Regions from separate parts of the Halomonas sp. KM007 genome, predicted to be linked through region 1. Evidence: predicted binding sites of a transcription regulator. Region 1 holds the regulator's gene; each other region holds the start of a gene.

Region 1 (5,872 bases):
GCGCGCAAGCCGCCCACCGGTACGTTTCCCGTGCTGTTCGACCCAACCCTGGCCGCAGGCCTGGTAGGCCACCTGATGGGCGCCTTGGCGGGCGGGGCGTTATATCGTGAAGCATCGTTCTTGTGTGATCGTCTGGGTAGCCCGCTTTTCCCGGAGTGGATGGGGCTGGAGGAGCGCCCCATGGAAGTCGGCGCCACGGCCAGCTCACCCTTCGACGCCGAGGGTGTGCAGACCCGGGATAACCGTTTCATCGAGCAGGGCAGGATCGCCAGCTACATGCTGTCTGCCTACAGCGCGCGTCGCCTGGGTATGCAGTCGACGGGGAACGCTGGCGGAGCGCGTAACCTGCGTCTGTTGGCCCCGCGGACACCGCGTCACGAGCTGTTGCAGCAGATGGGGCGGGGTATTTGGGTCACCGAGCTGATGGGGCAGGGGGTCAATGGCGTAACGGGGGACTACTCTCGCGGTGCGGCCGGTTTCTGGGTCGAGAATGGCGAGGTACAGTACCCCATCGAAGAGTTCACCATTGCCAGCAATCTCAACACCATGTTCGCTGGCCTGATGGGGATTGGCGATGATACCGATACGCGTGGCAGCATTCATACCGGCAGCTGGCTGGTGGATGCCATGACGGTGGCGGGCAGCTAACGAGGGTTACTGATCCTCGTCGAAACGTGCGTCGAACAGGGCCTGAATGGCATCCAGGGCCTGGTCGGCGTCTTCACCTTCTGCGGTGATGGTGAGTGACGTGCCGCAGGGGGCCGCCAGCATCAGCAGCGACATGATGTTGGCCGCATCGGCCTTTTGCTGCTGTTTGTACACGTGGATGCGGGCTGAAAACTGCTGGCCGCACTTGACCAGTTTGGTGGCGGCGCGGGCATGAAGGCCGCGTTGGTTGGTCAGCGTTAAGGTTCTTTCAGGCACTCTGATTCCTTTTTGCCGAGTGATATCAGGGCGACTTCGTGTCGCTGGGAGGGGTGGAAGAAGCGGCATCGACGGTAGCGGGTAATTCGCTCAGCGTGTACTGCAAGCCCAATTCCCGGTGTCTGAGCTGAATAGCGCCAGTGCGCTTGACCAGCGATTGCGCCAGTTGCTCGACCATGTAGACAGAGCGATGCTGTCCGCCGGTACAGCCAATGGCCACGGTCATATAGCTGCGCTGACTGCTTTGGTAAGCAGGTAGCCATTTCTCCAGCCAGGCATGAATATCGTCACGCATGTCATCGACGATGGGGTAGCCTCTCAAGAAGGCCTTGATATTGGCGTCGCGTCCGGTGAACTGCCGCAAGCTGGGGTCCCAGTAGGGGTTGGGCAGGCAGCGCACGTCGAACACGATATCGGCATCCATGGGTACGCCCCGTTTGTAGCCGAAAGATTCGAACGTCAGGGTCAACTGGTCACGCCGCTGATGAGCAACCTGATCGGTGATGCGGCGGCGTAGGTCGTGTACCGAAAGACGCGACGTGTCGATCAGCAGGTCAGCCAGGTCCCGAATCTCGAGCAGGGTTTCTTCTTCTTTGTTGATGGCCTCTTCCAGGGTCATGTCGCTATCCCGGGTCAGCGGGTGGCGCCGACGGGTGGCCGAGTAGCGCTCCAGCAGAATGCGCGCGTCCGTGGTCAGGTAGATGACCTGAAAACGGATCTGACGCTGGCGTAGTTCTTCCAGCAGAGCAGGCAACTGTTCCAGTGCAGTAGGCAAGTTGCGCGCATCGATGCTGACGGCCAAATGAGTACGTCCGCCCTGTTGACGCAGTTCATCGACCAGCGAGCCCAGCAGCATGGCAGGCAGGTTGTCGATGGCGTAATAGCCAAGATCTTCCAGCGCCTGTAGGGCGATGGACTTACCGGACCCTGAACGGCCGCTAATGATCACCAGCTGCATAGCGCATCTCTCTTGGCTTGAGAAGGAATAGAGGGTTACCGTCGGCCTTGCTGCCCGGCAAAGGCTGCGCTAGGCAGCCTGCTCGCGAATCTTGTCGGTCAACAGCGTCAGCAGTTCACGCTGGCTGCTGACATTGCGCAATTGCTGGCGTGTGGCTGCGTCGTTCATGATCGTGGCGACCTGACCCAATAGCGCCAAATGCGTATCATCGGCTTCTTCGGGTACCAGCAGCACGAACACCAGATCGACGGGGTCACCATCGATGGCATCGAAGTCGACGGGTTCGGCCAGCTTGAGAAACCCAGCAATCGGCGTGCTGCAGTGAGGACTGCGTGCGTGGGGAATGGCCACGCCATTGCCGATGCCGGTACTGCCCAGCCGTTCACGGCCAATCAATCGACTGAAGACTTCCTGGCTATCCAGGCTGGGCGTGTTTTGAGCGATAAAGGTGCTGAAAAACTCCAGCACCCTTTTTTTGCTGCCCCCGGGCACGTCGTACAGCACGCGCTCCGGGGGGAGAATGGTTTCCAACATCATCGGGTTAACGCACGCCAGCGCCTTGGGCGCGGGCTTGTGCTTTTTCCTTGTGTTTTACGAGCTGACGGTCGATTTTGTCCGCCAGGGCGTCAATGGCTGCGTACATGTCGTTGTCCAGCGCTTCGGCATGAAGGTCGGCTCCTGCTGCGTGCAGGGTGCAGGCGGCTTGCTGGCGCTCCTTTTCAACAGATAAGGTGACCTGGACGGTCGTGATGTTGTCGTAGTGACGTTCAACGCGTTCCAGCTTTTCGTTTACGTAGTCACGCAAGGCGTCAGTCAGTTCAACGTGATGACCAGTGATGTTTACTTGCATTGACGTGCTCCTTATCCATCGGACTGTACTTCGATTGTAACCCTTTTTGGGCCATTGCAAAGCCCTCGTCGAGAGTTTGTTGGGCGAGAGCGTTTAACTAGCGTAAACGACGGCGCTCACTCGACGAAGGTATACCCATCGACTCACGGTACTTGGCCACGGTGCGGCGGGCCACGGTGATGCCGCCCGCTTCCAGCAGGGTGACCAGACGGCTGTCGGAGAGTGGCTTGCCCGGAGGCTCGTCCTGAATCAGTTTCTTGATGCGTGCTCGAATGGCCGTGCTGGAATGGCTGTCGCCACCTTCCTGGCCGCTGACTTGGCTGGAGAAGAAGTACTTGAGCTCGAACACCCCGCGCGGGGTATGAATGTATTTCTGGGTAGTGACCCGCGAGATGGTCGACTCATGCATCTCCACCGCTTCGGCGATATCGGCCAGAATCAGCGGTTTCATGGCCTCTTCACCCTGCTCGAGGAAGCCTATCTGGCGGGCAATGATCTCGCGCCCCACGCGCAGCAGCGTGTCGTTGCGGCTCGACAGGCTCTTGATCAGCCAGCGAGCCTCCTGGAGGTGCTCTTTCAAAAACTGGTTGTCCTGGCTCTTGTCGGCGCGCTTGATCAGGCTGGCGTAGTCGGGCTGGATACGTAGCCGAGGCAGCGCTTCCGGGTTGAGTTCCAGATGCCAGCCCTCGTGATCGTGACGTACCACCAGGTCCGGCGTCACATAGCTGTCGTCGGTGACGCCGTAGGCGCTTCCGGGGCGAGGGTCAAGGCTGCGGATTAAACGAATGACATCGTCCAGCTGCTCGTCATCGAGGCTCAGGCGTCGTTTCAGCAGGCGCATGTCGTCCTTGCCCAGCGCTTCGAGAAACTGGCGTACCAGACGCTTGGCGGGCATCAACAGCGGAGTGTCTTCGGGTAGCGCGGCCAGCTGCAGCATCAGGCACTCGCGCAGGTCACGGGCGAACACGCCAGTAGGCTCGAACTGCTGCAGGCGCAGCAAGGTGTTTTCGACCTCGCGTTGGCTCAGGCCATCGTGGCCCTGCGCCTTGAGCCCCTCGCGGATGTCGTTGAGCGGCTGGGTCAGATAGCCGTTGGCATCCAGCGCATCGATGAGGCTCTCGGCAATGGCTTGCTCACGCGCAGAGAAGTCGGTCATGGCCAGTTGCCAGAGCAAGTGCCCGTGAAGGCTCTGCCCGGCCGCCTGGCGCTCGAAGTCCGGGCCTTCGCTACTGCCGCCCGCGCTGCCCATGTCCTGGTAGGTGTCGGACCAGTCGCTGTCCACGGAGAGCTCGTTGGGAATGCTGTCTGCCCACTCGGCTTCCTGAGGCTCGCTGACCGCCTGTTCGCCAAACTCATCCTCCTGTTCGAGCATGGGGTTGGCATCCAGCGCCTGCTGAATTTCTTGACGAAGGTCCAGCGTCGATAGCTGAAGCAGCGCAATGGCCTGCTGCAGCTGAGGTGTCATGGTCAGCTGTGTGCCGATGCGCAGTTGAAGAGAAGCTTTCATGACCATCTGAGAACCACTCGTTAATCAGAAAGCTCCACCCTAGAGCGACTCTCCGTTTGGTGCAAGTGCAATAAGCATGCCACTAAATAAAATGTCTTCGTGGGCCATTATTTAAAGGCGGAAGTCGGCGCCCAGGTAGACGTCGCGCACCTTCTGGTTATTGAGAATTTCCTGGGGGTTTCCACTGGCTATGATGTGTCCGTCGCCAACAATATAGGCAATATCGCAGATATCCAGGGTTTCACGCACGTTGTGGTCGGTAATCAGCACGCCAATATGGCGCTTCTTGAGCGCGCGTATGATCGACTTGATATCGCCCACGGAAATGGGGTCGACGCCAGCAAAAGGTTCGTCCAGTAGAATGAAGGCGGGCTCGGTGGCCAGCGAGCGGGCAATTTCCACCCGTCGCCGCTCGCCGCCCGACAGGCTCATGCCCAGGTTGTCGCGAATATGGGTGATGTGGAAGTCTTCCAGCAGGGATTCGAGCTTCGCTTCTCGGCTATTGCGGTCCAGCTCCCGGCGCGTTTCCAGAATGGCCATGATGTTGTCGGCCACCGACAGCTTGCGAAAGATCGATGCTTCCTGGGGCAGGTAGCCGATACCCGCCAGCGCGCGTTCATGCATGGGCGCCCGGGTCAGGTCGAGATCGTCGATGCCCACCTTGCCAGCATCGGATTTCACCAGGCCGACGATCATGTAGAACGAGGTGGTCTTGCCCGCGCCGTTAGGGCCCAGCAGGCCCACCACGCTGCCCTGGGCAATTTCCAGATTGATATCCTTGACCACGCGGCGGCGTTTGTAGCTCTTGGCCAGATGCTGTGCATGGAGTGTCTTGACCGCTGCGGTGTCGGGGGTCATCGCTGTCACGGGGCGTCCTCTCGCTATTGTTCGGGCTGCAGGGTCATGCGGATGCGCTGTGGCGAACTGCCGCTGACATCAGAGCGCGCTTGCACCACCCCGCGGTCGATGAAGTATTCGAGCCGTCCCCCCTGGAAACGATCCCCTTGCTGGGTCAGTTCGGCTTGGTCGATGAGCTCGACGCGGCGTTCGGACACGTGGTAGACGATGCGGCGCGCCCAGCCTTCCATGGGCGTCGTCTGGTCTTCCAGTTGATTGCGCAGGTAGGCACGCTCGCCCGTGGCGACGGCCCGGGAGAGTTCGCCGGCCTGGTTGCGGTGAATTTCGACACGCTCTCCCCGCAGCTGCATTTCACCCTGACGAATATCGACATTGCCAGAGTAAACCGCCGTGCCCGCGCGCTGGTCCAAGTCCAGGCGGTCGGCCTCTACTTCGATAGGGGCTTGTTGTTGAGCAGTAGCAGGCAGCGCGCCTACGACTACCATGGGAACGGCAAGGGCGAGCAGTGCCGTACGAAGCAGGGCGTTCATGGCGACTCCTGAGAAGAGTGGGGGGCGGGCGGATGCACGCCGCGCACGTTATTGATCAAGCTGACACGACTATCGTCCAGCCAGACATCCATACGGGATGCCTCGATACGTTGGGGCGGCTGCTGCAGCACTACGGGGGTATCGCTCCAGGCATGACGTGCCAGGCCATCATAATGCAGCAGGTCGGTATCCAGCTGCCAGCCTTCGTCTGGTGCCAATAGCCGTGCCGATCCGGCCAGCGTCAG
Region 2 (5,872 bases), 1.7 Mb from region 1:
AGCCGGTGCGCAACAAGCGCGACATGGAGCAGTTCGAGCGCCATCTCGCCGACGAAGCGCGCCGCCAGGACTTCTATGCGCGCCTGAGCGCCTTCAGCCGTTGCCTGCACATCGCGATGTCGTCGGATAAGCTGCTTGACGTCTTCGACCAGAATAAAGTGGACGCCCTAAAGCGCGACTGGCAGCAGTTCTCGGAACTCAAGCGCTCGGTCCAGATCCGCTATCAGGAAACGGTCGATATCCGCGAGTTCGAGCCCAAGATCCAGAAGCTGCTCGACGACCATGTCGTGGCGATGCCCGCCGAGACGATCATCGATGTGGTCAACATCAACGACCCCGATGCGCTGAAAGCGGTGGTCGAGGAAACCGGCGTCTCGGAAGCCTCGAAGGCCGACCGCATCTCCAGTGCCACGCGGCGGGCGATCACCGAGAACATGGATGAGGACCCCACCTTTTATAAACGTTTCTCGGAGCTGCTCGAAGAGACGATTCGCGCCTATCGCGAGCAGCGCCTCTCCGAGCGTGAGTACCTGCAGAGCGTGGTCAAGCTGGCGAGCCAGATAGCGCGCAAGGAGCGCGGCCATCACGTGCCGGAGCGCCTTCGTGGCGATGAGGATGGGCAGGCGCTCTTCGGTATCCTCGACGGCCAACTCCAGACCCGGGACGAGGCGGCGGTGGCGGGCGACGAAGCGGCCGTCATCTCTTTGGACATCATCGAGATCATCAGGTCACATCTGATCGTCGACCTGTGGTCGAACGAAGTGGCACAGAACGATCTACGCAACGCCATCGACGATTACTTCTTCGATGTCATCCGCGACCAGAAGGGCGTCGATCTGCCGGTCGAGGTGCTGGACGAACTGGAGCAGAAGATCATGAACCTCGCTCGCGCCAGGTTCAACGCATGACTCGGGAACGGCACTGCCTGCGCTATGGGGTCCAGGAGATTCATTACGAGGTCAAACGCCGCCCCAGAAAGACGCTCGAAATCGCCGTCGAGCCGGACGCCTCGGTGATGATCGCAGCCCCCATGGAAACCCCGTTGGCGGCTATCGAGGCCAAGCTGCGCAAGCGCGCCGCCTGGGTGGTGCGGCAGCAGCGCTATTTCTCACAGTTCCTGCCGCGGACACCCGAGCGGCAGTATCTCGCCGGTGAGACGCACCTCTACCTCGGACGGCAGTATCGCCTGAAAGTGATCCCGCATACGCACAAGCGTGTGACGCTGATCCGGGGCTTCATCGTCGTGCAGACCCCTCGCCCCCAAAGCCCCGAGACGACGCGTGAGCTGCTTGAGGCCTGGTATCGTGAACGGGCGCACCTCAAGTTCCCAGAGCGGCTGGAGCACTGCCTGGATCGCTTCGCGGTGCCACAGTCATTTCGCCCGATCGGGATCATCGTGCGTCGGATTCAGCAGCGTTGGGGATCCATGTCTCCCGCAGGCCGTCTGCTGCTCAATCGCCGCCTGGTTCAGGCACCGGTGGACGCCATCGACTATGTGATCACCCATGAGCTCTGCCACCGCGCCGAACCCCACCACGGCCCGGCATTTTTCGAGCTGCTAGAGCAGGTGATGCCGGACTGGGAACGGCGCAAGCAGCGGCTGGAACGGGCCATGGCTTGAGGATGATTAACTGATTCTGGGAAGCTTTCAGAGCTCCTGCCTTCTCGGTCAGGCTTGGGCGAGTCGATGGCCTGACAGTCTTTGCGTGTCATTATGCCTACCGCGTGTGTTATCTGGGCTGGCGCTGGGGAGCGTTAAGACTGTACTGCTGCAGCCTGCGCACCACACTGGATTGGCTGATGCCCAGCCGTTCAGCGATGGCGTAAGTGCTGGGTAGCGTATGGCATAACTCTTCAAGCGTTTCACGCTCCAGCCGCGCTAGGTACTGCTTGAGGGTTTCCTGGGGGGCGAGTGCTACTGCCGACGTTGCTGGCGAGGCGCTCTGCAAGTTAGCCGGGAGCTGTTCGGCGTGAGGGGGTGCCGCGGGCGCTTCGATCTGGTCGCCGGGGCTTGAGAGCCAGGCTCTTTCCAGCCAGTTTTCCAGCTCCCGCACGTTGCCGGGCCAGTCGCTGCCCATCAGCGTCGACCAGGCCGGGTTACTGATGATTTTTTGGCGGCCATAGCGGTGGTTCAGCCGGGTCAGGCAGGCTTCCACCAGCACGGGAATGTCTTCGCGGCGCTCGCGTAGCGGGGGCAGCGTGATGGGGATGACGTTCAGACGATAGTAGAGGTCCAGCCTGAACAGGCCAGTTTCGACCCGTTTGGCCAAGTCCTGATTGGTCGCCACGACCAGCCGGAAGTTGACGCGACGAGCCCGCGTGTCGCCCAACCGGGTCAGGCTGCCATCCTGAATCACTTTCAGCAGTTTGGTCTGCATCAGCAGCGGCAGCTCGCCAATTTCATCCAGAAAGAGCGTGCCCCCTTCGGCCTGCTCCAGCAGTCCGGCCTTGCCTTGCCGCGCGGCACCGCTGAAGGCGCCGGGCTGGTAGCCGAACATCTCCGACTCGAACAGGTTTTCCGGGATCGCTGCGCAGTTGACCTCGATGAACGGGCCATGATGGCGCTCGCTCCAGCGGTGGAGCTGCTTGGCAAAGGCCGTCTTGCCCACGCCAGACTCCCCCAGCATCAGCACGTTGGCATCCGATGGTGCCACGCGCTTGAGCAACAGGGCGATTTCCCGCATCACATGGCTTCTGACCTGAAGATGGTCCAGCGCAGCATCCAGCGCTTGCTCTTCGGCATCGGGGGCGGCCTGGCTGCGCTTCAAGTGTTCACTAAAACGTTTTTGCAGCAGAGCGTATTCGTCCTGCAGCAGCTGAAGGTCGGTCAAATCCCGTGAGCGGCTGACAATGCGCTCCAGCTTGCCGTTGACGAACACGGGGTAGGCTTCGGCAATGACGCGGCGGCCCGTGCCGGTGATTTGCATTAGCTGAGCGGGCTGGCGAGTGCGGATGACTTCCATGGTGATGGACGGTTTCAGAACACCGGCGGCCTGGAGCTGTTGAACGCTGCTGGAAAGCAGCTCCTCCCGTGATACGCCGTATACCGCCTCGGCGCCGGGGCTGATATCCATAATCTGACCGTCGCCGCTGACGATAAAGAAGTGGTCATTGGCGGTTTCCACGATGGTTTGCAGTACGCGCCTGTCGATTTCACTCATGCGTCCCTCCTTATCTACCGCAGCCGCTTTTGTATCGTTGGATGAACAGGGCGATGCAAATATGATTCATTGATTCATTTTTGCATCGATGGGGCGGTAAACCTCCCTATTTATCAGCGCAGGTGACTTGGCATGGTCTGTGCAGTGGTCTGTGTATTGATCTGTGCATCAACGATGCATGAGCGGTATGAGCTGGATAAATCGCTGAAGCGCTTGGCCCGTCAGGCTGGCCACAATAAATCCAAGGAGAGAACGATGTCGGAATTCAATCAGCCGCTGGGCGGCAACACCATGCCACGCTTTGCAGGCCCCGCCACCATGATGCGCTTGCCCACGCAACAGAGCGCAGCAGGGTTGGACGCGGCGTTCATCGGCATTCCCATGGATATCGGCACCTCCAATCGCCCGGGTACCCGCCTGGGGCCACGCCAGATTCGCGATGAGTCGCGCATGTTGCGCCCCTACAACATGGCCACGGGGGCGGCTCCCTTCGAGCGGCTTCAGGTCGCCGATATCGGTGACGTACCCATCAACACCTTTCACCTGCCGAAAAGCGTCGACATCATCACCGCCTTCTACGACGACGTGCTGAAGCACGACTGCATTCCTCTCACGCTGGGGGGCGAGCACACGCTGACGCTGCCGATTCTACGCGCCATGGCCAAAAAGCACGGCCCGGTGGGCTTGATTCATATCGATGCCCATGCGGATGTGAACGAACACATGTTCGGAGAGCCCATTGCCCATGGCACGCCGTTCCGCCGTGCCCAGGAGGAAGGGCTGCTGGCCCGTGACAAGGTCGTGCAAATCGGCCTGCGTGGAACCGGCTATGCCCCGGAAGATTTCGACTGGTGCCGCAAGCAGGGTTTCCGCGTAGTGCCCGCCGAAGAGTGCTGGTACCGCTCGCTGGCGCCACTGATGGCCGAAGTGCGTGAGCAAATGGGCGATACCCCGGTGTACATCAGTTTCGACATCGATGGTCTGGACCCTTCGGTCGCCCCCGGTACCGGCACGGTGGAAATGGGAGGGCTGACCTCTGCTCAAGGGCTGGAAATCGTGCGCGGTGCCGCTGGCTTGAACATCGTGGGCGGGGACCTGGTCGAGGTGTCGCCGCCGTACGACCCCAGCGGCAACACGGCGCTGATGGGCGCCACGCTGCTGTATGAAATGCTCTGCGTACTGCCCGCAGCGCAACGCCGCTCGTAAGCGCTGCCTGCAAAAGTGCCCTGCACCAAGCGCCGACCTGACAAGGCGCGGATGACAATACACAGGAAGGGGAGCGGTGCTCCCTTTCAGGACGCCGCCAGCCCACCTCCAATAATCACATCCAATAGGTGAACCGTATGTCACACTCTAAAGCGACGCCGGATGCATCCGCTTCGTCCACGTCGATACCCCGCGCGCATCTGCTGAAGTTTCTGATTCCTTCGCTGATCGGCGTGCTGCTGTTTCTGATCCCTTTTCAGTTTGGTGAGACCGTCAATATCGGCATGGGGCTGATGGCCGATGGCCTGCAGACCCTGCTGGGTGGGGCGCTGCCTGCCATTGCGCTAGGCGTGCTGTGCGTTTCCGTGATGGTGACGCTGTACGTCAAGCTGGCAAAGCCCGCCTGGGCACGGCAAGGCCACTTCAAGGAGATGTTCGATGTGGGCCCCGTATGGATTGCCATGCGCGTTCTGGGGGCCGTCTTCGTCATCATGACCTTTTTTCAGGTCGGCCCTGAGTTCGTGACGGCGTCCTTTACCGGCGGCGTGATGCTGAACGACCTGGCACCGGTGCTGCTGACGTTCTTCTTTTTCGCTGCGTTGCTGCTGCCGTTTCTGGTCGAGTTTGGTTTCATGGAGTTCATTGGCACCATGGTGCGCAAGCCGTTTCGCGTCATCTTCAACTTGCCGGGTCGCAGTGCCATCGATGCTACCGCTTCCTGGATGGGTTCGGGCACGGTGGGCGTGCTGATCACCTCGCAGCAGTACGAACAGGGCTTTTACAACGGCCGTGAAGCCTCGGTCATTGCCACCAACTTTTCGGTAGCGTCGATTGCATTCAGTCTGCTGGTGGTCAATTTCGTCAATCTCAATCACCTGTTCATACCGTTCTACTTTACCGTCGTCGTATCCGGGTTGATCGCGGCGGTGATCGTGTCGCGTATCCCACCGCTGTCGCGTAAACCCGATGACTACCACGAGCCGGTGGGCTGCCAGCTGAGCGAAGAGCGCACTGACAACGTGGGGTTGCTGCGTTACAGCCTGCTGCAGGCCACCCGCCGTGCGGCGGGCGCACCCGGGCCAAAAGCGCTGGCCCGACTGGCGCTGCTCAACGTCATCGACATCTTCCTGACGCTGCTGCCGCTGGTATTCGCGATTGGCACCGTGGCGCTGATTCTGGCCGAGTTCACGCCGCTGTTTACCTGGCTCTCGTACCCCATGGTGCCGGTGCTGGAGCTGCTGCGCATTCCTGAAGCCCAGGCGGCTGCACCTGCCACGCTGGTAGGCTTCGTGGACATGTTCCTGCCTGCGGTGCTGGCTACCAACATCGAAAGCGAGCTGACCCGCTTCGTGATTGCCTGCCTTTCCATGACCCAGTTGGTCTATATGTCCGAGATCGGTGCGCTGCTGCTCAAGTCGAAGATTCCCATCAAGTTCTGGGAACTGGCCGTGGTGTTCCTGCTGCGTACGGCCATTACGCTGCCGATCATTGCCTTCATGGCCCAC
Region 3 (5,872 bases), 240 kb from region 1:
GAACGCCGCGACAGCATCCAGTACATCGTCAACAGCGTTCACGGTCAGCTCGCCGATCTGCAAGCCCGTGCCGCCAGCGGTGAACTGAGCGTCGATGAAGCGCAGCAGCGGGCCATCGACAACCTTGCCAGCGTACGCTTTGGTGACGGCGAGTACGTGTTTGCGTTCGACAACCAGCTGGCCATCGTGTCACACCCCAATCGCCCCCGTGGCGAAGACATGACCAACTTCCAGGACGCCAGCGGTATGCGCCTTTACAGCGTACTGCGTGACGTGGCCCAGGCGGGCGGTGGCCACGTGGACTACTACTCGCGACGCATCTCGGGGGAAGAGCAATCGCCCAAGGTGAGCTATGTGGCCCACTTACCCGAATGGGGCTGGTCCATGGCGGCGGGTGTCTATGTGGACGATATCGATGCTGCCTTTGTCGCAGGGCTGGTGCGTTCGGCGGTCATTCTGCTGATCATTGGTCTGCCCGTGACGCTGCTGATGGGCTGGGTGATCAGGGATGTGGCTGGTCGGCTGGGCGGTGACCCACGCTATGCCGCCAGCGTAGTGCGTCATATTGCCGACGGCGACCTGACCCAGGCCGCCACGCTGAAAAGCAGTGACCACAGCAGCCTGCTGTTCGACATCAACCGCATGCGTGAAACCCTGGCGGACACCATCAGCGATATCCATCACGGCGCGGATCAGGTCAATAATGGCGTCGAGCAGATCGTGGGGGTCAACGAAGAACTCTCGACGCGCACCGAAGAGCAGGCTGCGTCGCTGGCGGAAACGGCCTCCAGCATGGAGCAGCTGACCGCAACGGTAAAACAGAACGCTGAGCATGCCGACCATGCCCGCAACCTGGCCTCGCGAACCGCTGAGAGCGCTCAACGCGGTAGTGACGCCATGTCGTCCGTCATCGACACCATGGCCACCATCAATGAAAGCGCCACTCGCATGAGCAGCATCGTCGAGACGATCAATGCGATTGCCTTCCAGACCAATATCCTGGCGCTGAACGCCTCCGTGGAAGCCGCCCGCGCCGGGGAACAGGGTCGCGGTTTTGCCGTGGTGGCCAATGAGGTGCGCCAACTGGCCAGCCGCTCCGCGTCTGCCGCTCAGGAGATCAAGGGGCTGATCGAAAATGCCGATGCCCAGGTGGTGGAAGGCAGCCGCCGAGTGCGCAGCACCGGCGAGGTGATCAATGGCATGGTAGGCGATATCCAACAGCTCAGCACGCTGGTTCAGGAGATCTCTGCGGCTACCATCGAACAAAGTAGCGGCATCGAGCAGGTCAACCAGGCCGTAACGCAGATGGATCAAATGACTCAGCAAAATGCCGGACTGGTGCAGCAGAGCAACCACGCTACCCAGCAATTGGCGCATTTGAGCACCCAGCTGCGTCAGATGGTCAGCAACTTCAAGCTCAACGCGTCACGGCATCAAGCCCAGGCGTTGTCACTGGCGCCTTCCAGCACACAGGCGCACAGCGACGATTTCTAGGCGTCAAACTTAGGCCGTCATGGCCTACACATCCCCCTGGTTATCCAGCGCGACCGCTTCGTGCATCCGGGTCAGCAGGTCAGGTACAGCGGCCTGCACCCGGTTCCAGCTAGGAATGAACGGGCGCTCACGCGGGTTGTCCAGAAACAGGTTGCCAGCTTCCAGCAGGTTGCTGGCAAACAGCTCTACCGCCTGCTCTTCGCAGTGGCGGTCCAGACTCAGTCCATTCATGGTAGCGTCGTGGTCGTAGGCCTCGATCAAGTCCAGCGCCAACCGATAATAGGTGGCTTTCAAGGTACGGAAATCTTCGCTGCTAAAACTGACGCCTTGCGTGGCCAGCTTGCGATAAAGCGCCTTGGCGATATCCAGGCTCATGCGGTTCAAACCACCGCTGGCATCCTCTTCGCTCACTGGCTGGTGCTTGTGGTCGTAGGCATCGGCAATATCTACCTGGCACAGCTGGCGATGCGAGTAGTTGCGCTGTAGCTCCGAGAGCACGCCAATTTCCAGCCCCCAATCGGCGGGTATGCGGATCCCCTCCAGCACATCGCTGCGCATGGCAAACTCCCCCGACAGCGGGTAGCGGAAACTGTCCAGGTAATCCAGATACGGTAACGGACCGCACACGCTCTTCAGCGCTCGCAGCAGCGGCGTTACCATCAAGCGAGACACCCGGCCATTCAGCTTGCCTTCGGCGATGCGCGGGTAGTACCCCTTGCAGAAGCTGTAGTTGAAGCGTGGGTGCGCCACCGGGTACATCAAGCGCGCCAGCAGGCTACGGTCATAGGTAAGAATGTCGCAGTCGTGTAGCCCAACCACGGTCGAGCGCCCGGAGGCCAGCACATAGCCCGCGCAATACCATACGTTGCGCCCCTTGCCAGGCTCCAACGCCCCCAGCCCGTGGTGTTCGAGCTCGGCATCCAACTCACGCAGCCGGGGCCCATCGTTCCATAGAATGCGGGTGTGCTGCGGCAAGCGTGAGAAAAACTCGCGGGCATAAAGAAATTGTTCGCGATCGGCCCGGTCCAGTCCAATCACGATTTCGTTGAGATACGGCACTTTGGCCAGCTCGTCCACAATGGCCGAGAGTGCAGGCCCTTCCAGCTCGGAAAACAACGACGGTAGAATCAGCCCCATGGGGCGGCGCTTGGCAAATTGGCACAGCTCCCGCTCGAGCTCTTCCACGGGGCGACGGGTCAGGTTATGAAAATCGGTGATGACGCCATTCTGATGAAAATCACTCATGCGCACTTCCTCATTGGGTTAAGCCGTGGCCGCTTGCTGGTGGGAGTCCGCCGCTAATCGGCGGTCGTCTCGCCCCCACCAGTGAGCCACCCCCTCGGCCCATCCGGCTGGCCCGGTTGCCTGGGTGCGATACAACGCCCGGTTGTGCGGTGCCACTATCAGGTCATGGCAGCCCTTGATCACCACGGCCTGGTCCACGGCTTCCAGCATGGAAACGTCGTTGGGGCCATCGCCGAGCCCCAACGCCAGCGGCTGACGCCCGCGCAGCGCCGCAAAGCGCTGGATCAACCAGGTCACCGCACTCCCCTTGCCTGATGCCTGCGCCATGACGTGCCAAAAACGCCCGCCCTGAGTCATGGTCAAACCATCGCCCTCCAACGCCTCGCGCAGGGTCTCCAGGGCACGCTCGTCGTCTTCCCAGATCAGCGGCTCGCTGCCCTCACGCCGTTTGGCCGCCTTGGCCCGAGGGTCGTCCAGGCCGGTTCTGGCGATGACTTCCGCCACCTGCATCTCTCCCATGGGCGTAAACCGCAGGTTGAGGCGCTGCTTCCAGATGGCCAACCGCGCACGGATAAAGCGGATATCGACCCCCGTGTGCTTGATGACCACGCCGTCTGGCCCGCTGCCTGGCCGATCAAGGCTGGCATGGCACCAGCCTGGCGGCAGGCCAATCACGGCACCGTTTTCAGCAATGAAGGGCGTCGCTGTCAGCCCCAGGGCTTCACGCAGCGGCAGTAGTTCTGCCCGGGTTTTGCTGGTCACGGGAATCACCGGGACACCCAGCTGCTTGAGACGAGCAAGCCAGGGAGCGGCAGGCGAAAAGTCATAGCTATGGTGGTCCAGCAAGGAACCGTCGAGATCCGTGACCACCAAACGCGGCTGTAACGCGGGATCAAGTAGTTCAGGACTCGTGAACTCGGTCATGGCAGCACCTTCTGCAAACTGAAATCAGGTCACCCAAAAGCCCAACGTAGCCATCTTTTGAGATCAATACCCAAGGTAGACAACCACCAAAGCAAAATGCACGCCAAGATGCTTTAATTAAATAAAATCAAAAGATTAAAACACGATCGAAGCGATGCCAGAGCAAGCACCAAAATAGGGCAACCCATGATGCACCAAAATAGAGCATTGCAAAGAGGCACGGAAGTCGCAGAAATAGCGCTGAATTATGAAGCTCCCACTAACAGCAGGGCTTTTGAACAGTGGGAGGAGCATTCATTGGCTTATAGCCAGAGCAGCCACCCAGGCTATCCTGTGGGAGGCCAATTTATTGGGCGACTGCTTGAGTAGCCACCCATATCAAGCTGAGTGCAGGAATCATCGCGGGCTGAAGCCTCCTCCTACAACAGTGAGCCGCCCCAAGCCAGCGTGTGAGTACCTACTCCACGTGAATCACTACTTCGACACGGCGATTGCGGGCGCGCCCTTCGGCGCTGCTGTTATCCTCCAGCGGGCGGGTATCGGCAAACCCGACGGCGCGTAGCCGTTCAGGCTCGACCCCAGCGGCCTCTAGTGCTTCAACGATGGCAATGGCCCGTGCGCTGGAGAGCGCCCAGTTGGACGAGAACTCAGGGGTATTGATCGGTTGACTGTCCGAGTGCCCTTCGACCCATACTTCGCCGTCATAGCGCTGGATGGTTTCCAGCAGGCTGCCTACCAGCGATGTGCCGCCTTCCGACAACCCCGCCGCGGCAGAGGGAAACAGCAGCTGATCCTGCACCCGCAGACTGATGCCTTCCGCTACCCTGGAGACCTCGACGCCTTCCAGGTTCGGCAAATAAAGCGATGTTTCGACACGTTCGGGCAGCTGCTCATCCAGCGCCAAAGCGCTGCTAATGGCCTCATCGTCGATCTGTTGCACGTTGACAGGCGGCCGGTCGGTCAGCAGTACCATGTAACTGGCCAACGGCTGGCCCAGGCGCTGCGTCTCATCGACGAGCAGCGGCGTAGGCAAGGCGGGCAAGTAGCGCTCCAGCAGCGGCGCGACGGGCGATGTGTCGCTTTCGATGGGCGCGCGAGCCAGCAAGGGAGGCACTTCAGTCAGCGGAAGGACAGGCATGACGGGCGAAGGCAGGCCCGCCACCCCCAGAGCCGCACTGATGGCCATCGGGCTAAGCGTGCCGGGCTCATTCAGGTAAGCGATGTTGCGCTTTTGGCGTCGCTCATCCAACAATGCGGGCAGCGGCACTTCAAGAGCAGGCACACTGCTTTCGCTGACGTCGGTGTTATCTGCTTCAGGGCTCCAACCGGTGCCGGTCACCCCGGCCGCCGCAATGATGATCACGAACAGCGCCACCAGCAGCGTCATGATGTCGATATAACTAATCATCCAGCCATTATTGCTATCGTCTTCCGGGTATGATGACAACAACGAATCGTGACGGGGGCCGCTACGGTGGTCCTCAAGCATGGGGATTACTCATTCAAGTTTTAAACCTCGTGGCCGATCTACTATGAGCATGGCAAACTAGTCTATCAAAAAGCCCTGTCAAAAAGCCGTTTACTAGCGATAAGGAACTACCCGGTGCGCATTCGTCCTTTGCTGTCTCTCACTCGCCGCTCTCTTGCCCCACTCGGGCTTGGCGCGGTCAGCTTGATGCTAAGCGGCTGTTTTTACGCCAACACATCCCAGGCGCCGATTGCCACTACTTATCCTTATAGTGAACAGCAACGCATGCAGGCCGCCCAGCATTGGGAAGTTCTTGCCCGCCACGAAGCCGCGGGCATTCTGGCCAGCGAGCGCGTGCGATTTCGGGACCTGCACGTGCTGGCACCCGAGCATGCGCAGTACGGCAGCTATTACAGTGGCGGAGAGTTCGAACGAGGCTTCAGAACCCTGCTGACCAGCGAGCTGGTGTCACGCGGTGGCAGCGTCACTACCCAGCCCCGTGCCAACGGAGCAACGGTTCAGATCGATGTGGAAGTCGTTCAACATCGTGACCGAGGCTACACGCGTCCGCCTTTTGGTGCTTACACGGCGCTGGCAACCGGCATTGCCGTCGCCAGCTTTCCCATCCGCCACTGGAGCGAGCCTGGGCTGGCACTGATCCCGGCCGGCATCCTCGCCGACTCTGTCGGGGGTAGTTGGACACCCACCAGCAACGAAGAGATCATCGTCACCACACAGATC
Region 4 (5,872 bases), 230 kb from region 1:
CGCCCAGATGGCGCAGAATTTGCGAACCCGTACCAATGGTTAAATAGTTGCCGGCTCCGTCCGAGTCATTGGTACGCGGTTGGCGTACCCGATCCAGGAAGATGTCCAGCTGGTCTTTGAGATCCTGATGCGGCCGTCCGTCATCGATCAGGACGAACACACCGGCGGGCGCTTCGGCGATTTCACGCAGGGCGCGGTGGGAATCCCAGCGGCACTGTTCGCCTTTCATCAGCCCCAGCACGTCGCGCAGCGTATCGGCCAAGTGTACACGAACCGTGGTGGGCTGCTCGGCGGTGGGCTGGCCTTTCACCAGCGCCAGGTGGTGAGCGCCCTGAATGCGGTCACGGAACACATGCAGCGCCAGCTCGCCATGCACCGTGGACACACGGCTGGTCTCGATGGCATCGACGGTCTGTTCGTTGACGATCCGGTAGTGGATCAAATCGGCAATGGTACCGATCTTGATGCCATGGGCCTTGGCGAAGGCTTCCAGCTCGGGACGGCGCGCCATGCTGCCATCGTCGTTCATGATTTCACAGATCACGCCGCTGGGGTCGAGCCCTGCCAGCGCCGCCAGGTCGCAGGCCGCTTCGGTGTGCCCTGCCCGGCGCAGTACGCCACCCGGCTCGGCCATCAGCGGAAAGATATGACCTGGCTGAACGATATCCGTGGGCTTGGCATTGGGTGCGGCGGCGGCCTGCACCGTACGTGCACGGTCCGCGGCAGAGATGCCGGTGGTCACGCCTTCGGTCGCCTCGATGGACAGCGTGAACTTGGTGCCAAAACCGGACCCGTTGTCACGCACCATGAGCGGCAGGTTGAGCTGCTCGCAGCGCTCCCGGGTCATGGGCATGCAGATCAGACCGCAGGCATAACGCGCCATGAAGTTGATATGCTCTGGCTTGACCAGTTCGGCCGCCATGATGATATCGCCTTCGTTTTCGCGATCCTCATCGTCCATGAGGATCACCATTTTGCCCTGGCGAATGTCTTCTACCAGCTCGGCGATAGGGGACAGGCCCTCAGAAGCGGAGTGCGCCATGGAATCTCCAAAAAAAAGTGGTCGCATGGGATGCGATTTCGGGCGTCAGGGTACCTTGCTATGGCCGCTTGCGCTAGTCGATCACGGGGGTCGCGATAATCTGCCAGTCCTGACCTACCTGGCGGGACTCCTTGATCACTAGGCGCTTTTGATCCGCCATTCGGGTGATCCCCGGCAGCTCGAACAGCGGGCGGGCGTCGCCTCCCAGCAGCGTGGGGGCGACGAACAGCTGCAACTCATCGACTAGCTGCGCATCCAGCAGCGCCCCGGCCAGCGTCGCACCGGTCTCTACCAACAGCTCGTTTACCTGCTCATTATCGGCTAACCAGCGCAGCATGTCAGCAAGCTCGACACGCCCGTCGGCGGCGCTGGGCAGGACCTGGATCTCGGCACCGGCCGCTTCCAGTCGCTGACGCTTGTCGGGGCTGTGCTGGTCGGTGGTGATGATCAGCGTGCGCCCCGGCTCGCGCAGGCAGGCCGCCGCCAGCGGCAGCCGCAACCGAGAATCCAGAATGACCCGCAGCGGTTGGCGCAGCACGATCTCATCGGCCTGGGGCAGCGCCAGCTGTTCGGCACGCACCGTCAACCGCGCATCGTCCATGATCATGGACTCCACGCCACTGAGAATCGCGCTGGAGCGTGCTCGCAGGCGCTGCACCTGGGTGCGCGCCTGCGGGCCGGTGATCCACTGAGACTCCCCCGATCCCATGGCCGTTCGACCATCGAGGCTCATCGCCATTTTCAAGCGCACGAACGGTCGCCGTGACTGCATGCGCGACACGAACCCAGGATTGAGCGCCCGAGCATCCTGTTCCAGCAGGCCCACGTGGACTTCGATACCGGCAGCCTTCAAGTGGGCAATCCCCCGCCCACTCACTTGCGGATTGGGGTCTTCCATGGCCACCACCACGCGCCCTACGCCTGCATTGGCCAGCGCCACGGCACAGGGGCCGGTACGCCCGGTATGGGAACAGGGCTCCAGCGTCACATAGGCCGTGGCCCCCCGGGCCTGCTCCCCAGCGGCTGCCAACGCATGCACTTCGGCATGAGGCTCACCGGCGCGCAGGTGGTAGCCTTCCCCCACCACCTGGCCCTCGGCCGAACGATCATAGCGAACGATGACGCACCCCACGCGGGGATTGGGGTCCGTGGTATACAGGCCGTGGCGGGCCAGTTTCAGGGCGCGGGCCATGAAACGGTGGTCTGCAACAGAGAACAGGCTCATCCTTCAGCCTCTTTCGACGCGGGCCCACTGGCAGCGTCATCGCCAGGCTCTTGAGCAGGTTCCTGAGACAGCCGGTCGATTTCAGCCCGAAACTCGTCCAGATCCTGAAACTTGCGATACACCGACGCAAAGCGAATATACGCCACCTGATCCAGGCTGCGTAGCGCCTGCATGACGGCCTCGCCCACGTCACGGGCATTCACCTCGCGGTCACCGCGGGCACGCAGGGATTGGCGGATACGCTCCACGGCGGCTTCGATGGCTTCCGCGCTGACCGGGCGCTTTTCCAACGCCCGCAGCATGCCAGCCCTTAACTTGGCCTCGCTGAAGGTCTCCCGCGAGCCATCCGACTTCACCACCCTGGGCATGATCAGCTCCGCCGTTTCGTAGGTCGTGAAGCGCTCATGGCAGCTTGCACACTGGCGGCGACGACGCACCTGATCACCTTCTGCCACCAGGCGTGAGTCCGTCACTCGTGTATCGTTTGCACCACAAAAAGGACAATGCATGGCAGTCAACCTATTGTCGGTACGCACCTGCAAGTGCGCTCAGCGTGTCAGCCCCGTAGATACCAGCCATGCCAACGGGCTGCCTGCTATCTCTTGTTTTTTAAGCTATTTTAAGATCCATCCAAGGATCGTTGGGTAAACCGTCTCATTACCGCTTGTCATGCCTGCAAAAGCAGACGTACTCATGACTTGTACGTCATTTCGCACACTATTCTCCTGTATTGTAACGATTTGGCACACAAGCTGCAGCGTTTGTCTAGGGTTGAATGAAAGGAGGCACCCATGACGGCATTTGAGCTCAGGCTACAGCGTTACTTGACCCACCTGTACGGCGAGCGCGCAGGAGAGGTACAGCGGCGCCTCGAACAGCATCTGGCCCACTTCCGACCGCTGCTTCCAGCGGCGCCTTTATCTGCTGAGCAGAGCGGCATTGCACCAACATGGAGCGAAAAGGATCAGTGGGTCATCAGCTATGGTGACTCCATCGTGGCAGACGGCACGCCCCCATTGGGCGTACTGAACCACTTTCTGCAGCGCCACCTGGGGGAGACGATCAGCGGGGTACATGTCCTGCCCTTTTTCCCCTGGAGCAGCGACGACGGTTTTTCGGTCATCCATTACCGAGAAGTCAACCCCGAACTGGGGGACTGGTCGCATATTCGTGACCTGGCCAGCCACTATGACGTGATGGGCGATCTGGTGCTCAACCATGTTTCCCGTGAATCGCTGTGGTTCGTGGATTATCTGACCGGCAGCCTGCCGGGGCGGGATTACTTCATCGAGGTGGACCCAGATACCGATGTTTCCCAGGTCACGCGGCCACGCAGCAGTCCGCTGCTCGTGCCTGTCTCCACCCGCCGGGGCACCCGCCACCTGTGGGCCACGTTTTCGGAAGACCAGATCGACCTGAATTTCGAGAACCCGGATGTCCTGCTGGAATTCGTCGGCATCCTGCTGTTTTACCTGCAGCAGGGAGTGCGAATCATCCGCCTCGATGCCGTGGCATTCCTATGGAAGCGGCTGGGCACGGCCTGTATTCACCTGCCCGAAACCCATACCGTGGTACGCCTGCTACGCGCCATCGTCGATGAGATCGCCCCCGGCACCTTGATCATCACCGAAACCAACGTGCCCCATGCCGAAAACATCAGCTATTTCGGCCTCGAACGCCTGGCGGAAGGCCCGCCGGACGAAGCGCACATGGTGTACCAGTTCGCGCTGCCCCCGCTGCTGCTGCACACCCTCACCCGTGGGGAGGCCAGCACACTGCAAAGCTGGCTATCCAGCCTGCCGGTACTGCCTGAACACTGTACTTACCTCAACTTTACCGCCAGCCACGACGGCATCGGGGTACGCCCGCTGGAGGGCCTGCTGCCGGACCACGAACGGGACGCCCTGCTGGAGCTGATGCACCGCTTCGGTGGCTTCGTCAGCATGCGCAGCAACCCGGACGGCAGCGACACACCCTACGAAATCAACATTACCTGGTTCGAGGCCATGCGCGGCACCCGGCGCGGCCCCGACCCTTGGCAGATTGCCCGCTTCCTGTGCAGTCAGGCCATCATGCTCAGCCTGCAAGGCATTCCTGCACTCTACCTGCACACCCTGACCGGCACGCTCAACGATGTCGAAGGTGTCGAGCGCAGCGGGCGGCTGCGCTCCATCAACCGGCGTCGCTGGCCGCTGGACGAACTGGAGCTGCTGCTGGAAAGCCCCTCTACCCCGACCCACGATGTCTTCCATGCCCTGCGTCGGCTGTTGGACCTTCGCCGCCAGGAGCCCTGCTTTCATCCCAACGTTCCCCAGCAGGTCATCAGCACGCCCGCGGAGCTGCTGGCCATCGAGCGCGGTCCGCTGGCCAATGGCCGACGCTTGCTGGCCCTGTTCAACGTCACCGACCGCCGCATAGCCCTCGACCAAGGCGGCGAGGCATTGACTCAGCGACTGCAGCAGCACGCCTGGCAGCCGCTGGATACCTCGTCTTCGCTTCACCCGCCGGCATCCCTGCCTCCCTATGCCGTGCTCTGGCTGGTGGCTAACGCCTGACGCCATGCGACATAACGTCTCAGGACAGAACAAGATAATCCTTTAATAATCCTGTCCTGCGACACTGTCCATCCAATTCTACGGTGGATACGTGAGCGTTTATGTTGCAACAAAGCCTGGCCATTGGCCCCATGGGGTTCAGCCTGCATCAGTTGATCATCGGTTTTGCCTTCTTACTCGCCCTGTTGGTAGGCGCCCTGCTGGGCAGGCGCCAGCAGGTTTCGGTCAGCGACACCCTATTTACTCTGCTGATGGTCGCCCTGCTGTCGGCCAGGCTGGTGTTCGTCGTGCGTTACTGGGGGGAATACGACGGCATGCTCGCGCGCCTGGATATTCGTGACGGTGGCTTTGACCTGCTGGCCGGTGCGTTGGCCGGGATGGGGTATGGCGTCTGGGCACTGTGGCGCTCGCCGCGCCAACGCGCGCCGCTGGGCGCTGCCATGCTCACCGGCGGTCTGGTGTGGGGCGTCACGCTGGGCAGCACCCTGCTCATCGAACAGCAGACCCGGCCGCTGCCCACCACCCCGCTCAGCACCCTGGAAGACACCCCCATCAGCCTGCCGGAGCTGGCTCAGCAACAGGGCCAACCCATGGTAGTGAACCTGTGGGCCAGCTGGTGCCCGCCCTGCATTCGCGAAATGCCGGTCTTCGAAGCGGCTCAGCAGCAGGAGCAGGACGTGACGTTCGTGTTCGTCAATCAGGGGGAGAGTCTTCCACAAATCAACCGCTTCATGGCAGAACATGGCTTTCAGCTCGACAACGTCTGGCAAGACCCGCGCAATGCGCTGGGTCAAGTGACAGGTGCCCATGCCATGCCCACCACGCTTTATTATGACGCCCAGGGCCAATTGGTCAGCACCCACTTTGGCGAGCTTTCCCGGGCCACCCTGAACGATGGGCTATCACGTATTCGTTAAGCCTTCTACAGCGTGATCATGAGTTACCCGCTGCCGCGAGTGCGGCCTATTTGAGGATAAAGTGATGCAACGGATGTTTCCCATTCAGACGGGCCGTCTGACCCTGCTGGCTGCGCTGAGCGGCTTTGCCATT

What was found. The regulator sigma-54, encoded in region 1, starts transcription at its own class of promoters, with help from an activator protein. The targets are predictions, from matches to a motif close to TGGCACNNNNNTTGCTNT.
Region 2: speB (agmatinase) is a predicted target of sigma-54. The motif match lies at 3,290-3,307, and genes of this name have one in related genera.
Region 3: RVM27_RS03320 (HAD-IIB family hydrolase) is a predicted target of sigma-54. The motif match lies at 3,752-3,769, and genes of this name have one in related genera.
Region 4: RVM27_RS03260 (sugar phosphorylase) is a predicted target of sigma-54. The motif match lies at 3,009-3,026, and genes of this name have one in related genera.

Annotation. Positions count from the first base shown of each region.
Region 1 covers NZ_CP136131.1:470,160-476,031, reverse strand. The annotation lists gene pmbA (metalloprotease PmbA/TldD family protein) at 1-648, shown strand, start outside; gene RVM27_RS02325 (HPr family phosphocarrier protein) at 655-924, opposite strand; gene rapZ (RapZ family nucleotide-binding protein) at 950-1,882, opposite strand; gene ptsN (PTS sugar transporter subunit IIA) at 1,952-2,419, opposite strand; gene hpf (ribosome hibernation-promoting factor, HPF/YfiA family) at 2,424-2,732, opposite strand; gene RVM27_RS02305 (RNA polymerase factor sigma-54) at 2,830-4,245, opposite strand; gene lptB (LPS export ABC transporter ATP-binding protein) at 4,351-5,097, opposite strand; gene lptA (lipopolysaccharide transport periplasmic protein LptA) at 5,121-5,627, opposite strand; gene lptC (LPS export ABC transporter periplasmic protein LptC) at 5,624-5,872, opposite strand, start outside.
Region 2 covers NZ_CP136131.1:2,378,059-2,383,930, forward strand. The annotation lists gene RVM27_RS11200 (type I restriction endonuclease subunit R) at 1-908, shown strand, start outside; gene RVM27_RS11205 (M48 family metallopeptidase) at 905-1,621, shown strand; gene RVM27_RS11210 (sigma-54 interaction domain-containing protein) at 1,731-3,161, opposite strand; gene speB (agmatinase) at 3,417-4,367, shown strand; gene RVM27_RS11220 (YjiH family protein) at 4,505-5,872, shown strand, end outside.
Region 3 covers NZ_CP136131.1:714,257-720,128, forward strand. The annotation lists gene RVM27_RS03310 (methyl-accepting chemotaxis protein) at 1-1,494, shown strand, start outside; gene RVM27_RS03315 (glycosyltransferase family protein) at 1,519-2,739, opposite strand; gene RVM27_RS03320 (HAD-IIB family hydrolase) at 2,758-3,663, opposite strand; gene RVM27_RS03325 (OmpA family protein) at 4,121-5,152, opposite strand; gene RVM27_RS03330 (hypothetical protein) at 5,339-5,872, shown strand, end outside.
Region 4 covers NZ_CP136131.1:699,444-705,315, forward strand. The annotation lists gene ribBA (bifunctional 3,4-dihydroxy-2-butanone-4-phosphate synthase/GTP cyclohydrolase II) at 1-1,042, opposite strand, end outside; gene ribD (bifunctional diaminohydroxyphosphoribosylaminopyrimidine deaminase/5-amino-6-(5-phosphoribosylamino)uracil reductase RibD) at 1,116-2,267, opposite strand; gene nrdR (transcriptional regulator NrdR) at 2,264-2,776, opposite strand; gene RVM27_RS03260 (sugar phosphorylase) at 3,059-4,822, shown strand; gene RVM27_RS03265 (TlpA family protein disulfide reductase) at 4,924-5,739, shown strand; gene dsbG (thiol:disulfide interchange protein DsbG) at 5,804-5,872, shown strand, end outside.